Regions from separate parts of the Streptomyces sp. NPDC091282 genome, predicted to be linked through region 2. Evidence: riboswitches for the same ligand, from Rfam matches in the RefSeq annotation. Region 2 holds a riboswitch; the other holds the start of a gene.
What was found. A riboswitch is a leader RNA that binds a small molecule or an ion and turns the genes downstream of it on or off. The one in region 2 is predicted to bind glycine.
Positions count from the first base shown of each region.

Region 1: another riboswitch for glycine. It lies ahead of gcvT (glycine cleavage system aminomethyltransferase GcvT); the one in region 2 lies ahead of gcvP (aminomethyl-transferring glycine dehydrogenase).

Region 1 covers NZ_JBIVUX010000011.1:43,084-46,567, reverse strand. Annotated here, with positions in the region: gene ACIQOE_RS36740 (enhanced serine sensitivity protein SseB C-terminal domain-containing protein) at 1-21, opposite strand, end outside; gene ACIQOE_RS36735 (enhanced serine sensitivity protein SseB) at 203-994, opposite strand; gene ACIQOE_RS36730 (AAA family ATPase) at 1,099-1,785, opposite strand; glycine riboswitch at 1,948-2,045, shown strand; gene gcvT (glycine cleavage system aminomethyltransferase GcvT) at 2,203-3,330, shown strand; gene gcvH (glycine cleavage system protein GcvH) at 3,462-3,484, shown strand, end outside.
Region 2 covers NZ_JBIVUX010000004.1:9,306-12,789, forward strand. Annotated here, with positions in the region: partial or broken gene ACIQOE_RS19190 (DNA polymerase IV) at 1-1,221, shown strand, start outside; gene ACIQOE_RS19195 (PRC-barrel domain-containing protein) at 1,134-1,514, opposite strand; glycine riboswitch at 1,629-1,723, shown strand; gene gcvP (aminomethyl-transferring glycine dehydrogenase) at 1,898-3,484, shown strand, end outside.

The sequences.
Region 1 (3,484 bases), on a different contig from region 2:
CGCGGTGCCGCTGGCGCTCACGTGTTACCGCCCCTTCATTGAGTTGCCCCGCGTTGGAGGTCGCCCCGCGTTCGGAGACAGCTTAAGCGCCGGGGCCGGTGGCGCCGACGGTCCGGCGGCGGGTGCGCTTCGTCGTGGTTCTCCCCCGGTTCCGCCCCGGTTTCCGGCCGGAGGCGGCCCCGATGCCCCTGGCGGGGCGCTCTCAGTGGCCGTACTGGTAGAAGGGCCGGACGTGCTCCCGCATCCAGTGGCCCACCGGGTCGTCCGCGACGTCGAGCAGGACCAGGTTCACCGGCCACCCGACCGGGACCCGGCCCAGCGCCCGGCCCAGCGCCTCCAGGGGCAGCGCCCTGATGTCGCCCTCCCACTGGGAGAGTTCGACGCCCACGAACATCACCGGGTCCGCCGTCTCGACCGCGGCGAGGCAGCGGCGGGCCGTGGCGACCACGCCGGTGGCCGCGAACTCCGCGGAGGCCGCGGCCAGGAAGTCCATCGGGTCGTCCTGCCAGTCCGGTTCGAAGAGCCGTACCCGGCCGCCCGAGGCCGAACCGTCCAGTTCGCTGCGGCCGGCCCGGCACAGCTCGGCGACCGCCTCCGGCGGCAGCGGGACGCCCACCGTGCCGCCGGGGTTCACGGCGATGCCGACCTGCGGGGGCAGCCCGCGGGCGAACTCGACGGCCGGGGCGACGGTGTACGACAGGTGGGAGCCGGCCACCTGGCGGAACTGCTCCTCGGAGCTGAAGACCGGCACGTACACCCGGCCCTCGATCTCCGTGGTGGGCAGGTCGAGGGAACCGCTGTGCGGGCCGCCGCCCTCGGGCAGCGGGATCCACAGGAAACCGCGGCCGAGTACCTCGATGAGCCGGCCGGCGGCCGCGGGGACGCCGAGGGAGGCCGACAGGACCTCCTCCAGTTCGTTGCCGGGCCACCCGCCGTGCGGGTGGGGGTGCGTCTGTGCCGGGAAGTCCGCGGGAATGTCCGCCGGGAAGTCCATCTGCCTACCGCCTGCTGGAAACCGCTGCTGCTGAGTCCGAAAAGGCTATCGGGTGGCTGTGACAATGCCCCACCCCTGCGAGCCGCCCGCCCGCGCGGGGAGCCTCACCCCGCGCACTTCTCCGGCTCGCGGAAGGCGATCCGGCACAGCACGTCGGCCGCGTCCCGGTCGAGCAGCACCGCCGAGCCGACGCCCCGGGGCAGCCCGCCCCTCTCCACCGCGCGCACCAGACGGGACGCGGCGTGCCGGTGGCGCAGGAAGGCGTAGCGGGAGACGCCGCGGCCCCGCTCGCGCTGGCCGTCCAGCGCCGTGCCCGGCGGGACGTCCAGGAGCAGCAGGTGCAGGGTGGCGCCGCGGCGGCGGGCCGCGCGGGCCAGCCAGTCGCGCACCCAGGCCTGGGTGCCGCAGTCGTGCACCACCACGCCCTCGCCGCTGCGCAGCGCGCGGCGCAGTCCGGCGTAGTGGGCGAGGCGGACCAGCGGGCGGTACAGGGCGTACGGCAGGAAGCGGGCCAGGCGGGCGTCCCAGCGGTCGCGGGTGTCCTGGGAGTCGATCCGGATGCCCTGGACGGTGCGGTGCATCAGGGTGGACTTGCCGCTGCCGGGCAGGCCGGTGACCACGACCAGGTCACGGGGGCCGAAGAGCAGGCCCTGCGGGCTGCGGCCGGTCCGGTCGCGCAGGTCGCGCACCACGCGTGCCGGGCGCTCCCCGTGCCGCTCGCGGGCCGGGGCCGCCGGCTGTCCCGGCAGGGCGATGCCCGTCGTCGTCGCGTATGCCGTGGTCCTTGTCACCGTGACCGTCCTCCCTGGGGGCTCAGGAAAGGTTCTCCCCGCTTATTGTAAAGAGAAGGTAATGCACGGTGTCTCGCGGTTCCGTCCGGTTCCGGCCACAGGGCTGTTACAAAGCCCGGCCCGGCATGCAATGATGTGCGCGCCAACTGCATACCGGCCGTTTGAATCCGCGCGGGAGAGTCCCCGGCAGTCTTCACCGGGGCGCCGAAGGAGCAAGTCCCTCCCTTGAATCTCTCAGGCACCGTTACCGCGCGGGCGAGGCACATCTGAAAAGCGGACCGCCCGCCGGCGGTCCCACCCAAGGTGCAAGCCTTCGACCACGTCCGTGGTCGAGGCGAACCTCTCAGGTTCCGATGACAGATGGGGAGGACCGACCTCGCCTGTCATGCCCTGGGATCTTTGGGAGACGACCGACCGATGAGCAGTTCCGATTCCGCTGGACTCCGCCGTACCGCGCTCGATGCCCTGCATCGCTCGCTCGGCGCCACCATGACCGACTTCGCCGGCTGGGACATGCCCCTGCGCTACGGCTCCGAGCGCGACGAGCACGTCGCGGTGCGGACCAGGGCCGGGCTCTTCGACCTCTCCCACATGGGCGAGATCGCGGTGACCGGCCCCGAGGCGGCCGCCCTGCTGAACCACGCCCTGGTCGGCAACATCGCCTCCGTCGGCGTGGGCCGCGCCCGCTACACCATGATCTGCCGCGCCGACGGCGGCATCCTCGACGACCTGATCGTCTACCGGCTGGCCGAGACCGAGTACCTGGTCGTGGCCAACGCCTCCAACGCCCAGGTGGTCCTCGACGCGCTGACCGAGCGCGCCGCCGGCTTCGACGCCGAGGTGCGCGACGACCGGGACGCGTACGCGCTGATCGCCGTCCAGGGACCGGAGTCGCCCGGGATCCTGAAGTCGCTCACCGACGCCGACCTGGACGGCCTCAAGTACTACGCCGGGCTGCCCGGCACCGTCGCCGGCGTCCCGGCGCTGATCGCCCGCACCGGCTACACCGGCGAGGACGGCTTCGAGCTGTTCGTGAAGCCGGAGCACGCGGTGGCGCTGTGGGAGGCGCTGACCGAGGCGGGCGCCGGTGTCGGCCTGGTGGCCTGCGGCCTGTCCTGCCGCGACACGCTCCGCCTGGAGGCGGGCATGCCGCTGTACGGGCACGAGCTGACCACCTCGCTGACCCCCTTCGACGCCGGCCTCGGCCGGGTCGTGAAGTTCGAGAAGGACGGCGACTTCGTGGGCCGCGAGGCGCTGACCGAGGCCGCCGACCGGGCCGCCGCGAATCCGCCGCGGGTGCTGGTCGGCCTGGTCGCCGAGGGCCGCCGGGTGCCGCGCGCCGGCTACCCGGTGGTCGCGGACGGCAAGGTGATCGGCGAGGTCACCTCCGGCGCCCCCTCCCCCACGCTCGGCAGGCCGATCGCCATGGCGTACGTCGACGCGGCGCACTCGGCGCCGGGCACCGCGGGTGTCGGCGTCGACATCCGGGGCAGCCACGAACCGTACGAGGTCGTGGCCCTGCCGTTCTACAAGCGCCAGAAGTAGATCCCGAGGCGGACCCAGAGAAAGACACCGAGCCCGGCGGTGCGTGACCCTGCGCACATTTCCGCTGCTCACGTGTGTTTCCCGCACTCCTCTTTCACCAGCACCCCACCGCGTACAGGAGAATTCAGGCCATGAGCAACCCCCAGCAGCTGCG
Region 2 (3,484 bases):
AGCCTGGACGAGGCGTTCGTGGACCTGGAGGCCGGTGAGGTCGCCTGGGACGCCGGTTCGGCGCGGCTGGTGGGGGAGAAGCTGCGCGCGGACATACGGGGCGCCACGGGGCTCTCCGGGTCGGTCGGGCTGGCCGCCTCCAAGATGCTCGCGAAGATCGCCTCCGAGCAGGCCAAGCCGGACGGCCTGGTGCTGATCGAGCCGGGCACCGAGCGGGCGATGCTCGGGCCGATGACGGTGCGGACCCTGCCGGGGGTGGGGCCGGCGACCGGGGACCACCTGCGGCGGGCCGGGATCACCACGGTCGGCGAGATCGCCGAGGCGGGCGAGGACGAACTGGTACGGCTGCTCGGCAAGGCCCACGGGCACGCGCTGTACGCGATGGCGCTGGCCCACGACGACCGGCCCGTGGTCGCCGAACGGGAGGCCAAGTCGGTGTCCGTCGAGGACACCTACGACGTGGACATCCACGACCGGACGCGGGTGGGCATGGAGGTGCAGCGGCTGGCCGACCGGTGTGTGCGCCGGCTGCGGGGGGCGGGCCTGTCGGGGCGGACCATCGTGCTGAAGGTGCGGCGGTACGACTTCTCGACGCTCACCCGGTCGGAGACGCTGCGGGGGCCGACCGACGACCCGGCGGTGGTAAGGGAGGCGGCGGCGCGGCTGCTGGACTCGGTGGACACGACGGGAGGCGTGCGGCTGCTGGGCGTGGGCGTGTCGGGGCTCGCCGACTACACCCAGGAGGACCTGTTCGCGCAGGCGGCGGCCGGGGACGGGGTGGAGCCGGCCGCGGAGGAGGACGTGGCGGAGCCGGCCGCCGAGGCGGAGGCGGCCGTCGAGCGGCGGTGGCCCGCGGGGCACGACGTACGCCATGCGGGGTACGGCCACGGATGGGTGCAGGGGAGCGGGCTGGGGCGGGTGACGGTGCGGTTCGAGACGCCGGGGTCGGTGGTGCCGGGGAGGGTGCGGACGTTCCGGGTGGACGACCCCGAGCTGGAACCGGTGGATCCGCTGCCGCTGGTGCCGGAGGTTCCCGCGGACGGCGTCGGCGTGTGACCAGGAGCGCGGGGCCTTCCGGGGCCGGGAGGGCCCCGTCCCGGGCCGGGGCAGGGCGGGAGCGGCCCCCGCCGGGCCTACGCGCCCGAGTCCTCCGTGCCCGCCAGCTTGCCGAAGTCGTGGTCGGGATGGTCGGCGGGCGGGGCGGCCGTGTCCAGGCCGTAGTGGTGGTAGAGCTGGAGTTCCTGCTCGGGGGAGAGGTGGCGGCCCACGCCGAAGTCGGGGGCGTCCTTGATCAGGGCGCGGTCGAAGGGAACCTTGAGGGTGCCCTCGACCAGCTCGCTCGGCTCCAGGGGCACGAAGGCGTCCCGGGAGAACAGGCCGGTGCGTATGGCCGCCCACTCCGGCACCCCGGTCGCGTCGTCGAGGTAGACCTCGTCGATCGTGCCGATCTTCGTGCCGTTGCGGTCGAACGCCTTGCGGCCGATCAGGTTGCGCGGATCGATGTCGGTCTGCACGGGCCCTCCACTAGGTCGCACCTCATCCGTAAGCACTACAAAAGAGCACATTGAAGGAGGCGGCCACTCGAAGACCCGTGCGGTGCCCTCGCTGGTAGGCTGGCAGACGGCTGCTGACCCCGTGCGGGAGAGTCCTCCGGGCAGACCGGAGGCGCCGAAGGAGCAAATCCTCCCCGGAATCTCTCAGGCTCACGTACCGCACGGACGAGGTCACTCTGGAAAGCAGGGCAGGCGTCCATGGCGCTTGTCCTCACCGACGGTGCAAGCCGGATCCCCTGGGCGTCCGGCGAAGCTCTCAGGTTGAGATGACAGAGGGGGAGGCCGTCGGGGTGCCCGTGCCGGGGTACCCCTCGAAGGTCGCGTCAGACCAGGAGGCCTCCGCAATGACCGCCCAGCGTGTACCGCTCTCCGAGCTAGAGCAGGGAATCCCCTTCGAGCAGCGCCACATCGGACCCGATGACGAGGCGCAGGCCAAGATGCTCGCCCAGGTCGGCTACGGCTCGCTCGACGAGCTGACCGCAGCCGCCGTGCCGGACGTCATCAAGAACGCCGACACCCTGGAGCTGCCGGGTGCGCGCACCGAGGCCGAGGTGCTGGCCGAGCTGCGGTCGCTGGCCGACCGCAACCAGGTGCTCGACTCGATGATCGGGCTGGGCTACTACGGCACCTTCACGCCGCCCGTCATCCTGCGGAACGTGATGGAGAACCCCGCCTGGTACACGGCGTACACGCCGTACCAGCCGGAGATCTCCCAGGGCCGGCTGGAAGCGCTGCTGAACTTCCAGACCGTGGTCGCCGACCTCACCGGGCTGCCCACCTCGGGTGCCTCGCTGCTCGACGAGGGCACCGCCGCCGCCGAGGCCGTGGCCCTGTCGCTGCGCATGGGCAAGAACAAGAAGGGTGTCTTCGTCATCGACGCGGACGCCCTGCCGCAGACCATCGCCGTGATCCGGACGCGGGCCGAACCGACGGGCGTCGAGGTCGTCGTCGCGGACCTCAGCGAGGGCATCCCGGCCGATCTCGCCGCGCGGGAGATCAACGGCGTGCTCGTCCAGTACCCGGGCGCCTCCGGTGCCGTGCGCGACATCAAGCCGCTCGTCGAGCAGGCGCACGGGCTGGGCGCGCTGGTCACCGTCGCCGCCGACCTGCTCGCGCTGACCCTGCTGACCTCGCCGGGCGAGCTGGGCGCCGACATCGCCGTCGGCACCACCCAGCGGTTCGGTGTGCCGATGGGCTTCGGCGGTCCGCACGCGGGCTACATGGCGGTGCGGGAGAAGTTCGCGCGCAGCCTGCCCGGCCGGCTCGTGGGCGTCTCCGTGGACGCCGACGGACACCGGGCCTACCGGCTCGCGCTGCAGACGCGTGAGCAGCACATCCGCCGCGAGAAGGCCACCAGCAACATCTGCACCGCGCAGGTGCTGCTCGCCGTGATGGCCGGCATGTACGCCGTCTACCACGGGCCCGAGGGCCTGCGGGCCATCGCGCAGCGGACCCACCGCTACGCCACGATCCTGGCCGCGGGGCTGAAGGACGGCGGGGTCGAGCTGGTGCACGGCGCCTACTTCGACACGCTCACCGCGCGCGTGCCCGGCAAGGCCGCCGAGGTCGTCGCGGCCGCCCGGCAGGGCGGGGTCAACCTGCGCCTCGTCGACGCCGACCACGTCTCCATGGCCTGCGACGAGACCACCACGCGCGCGCAGCTGGGAGCCGTCTGGGCGGCGTTCGGCGTCGAGGGCGACGTCGAGGCGCTGGACACGGCCGCCGCGGACACGCTGCCCGAGGCGCTGCTGCGCGAGGACGGCTACCTGGGCCACCCGGTCTTCCACGAGCACCGGTCCGAGACCGCGATGCTGCGCTACCTGCGCCGCCTCGCCGACCGCGACTACGCCCTGGACCGGGGCATGATCCCGCTGGGCTCCTGCACGATGAAGCTCAACGCCACCACCGAGATGGAGCCGGTCACCTGGCCC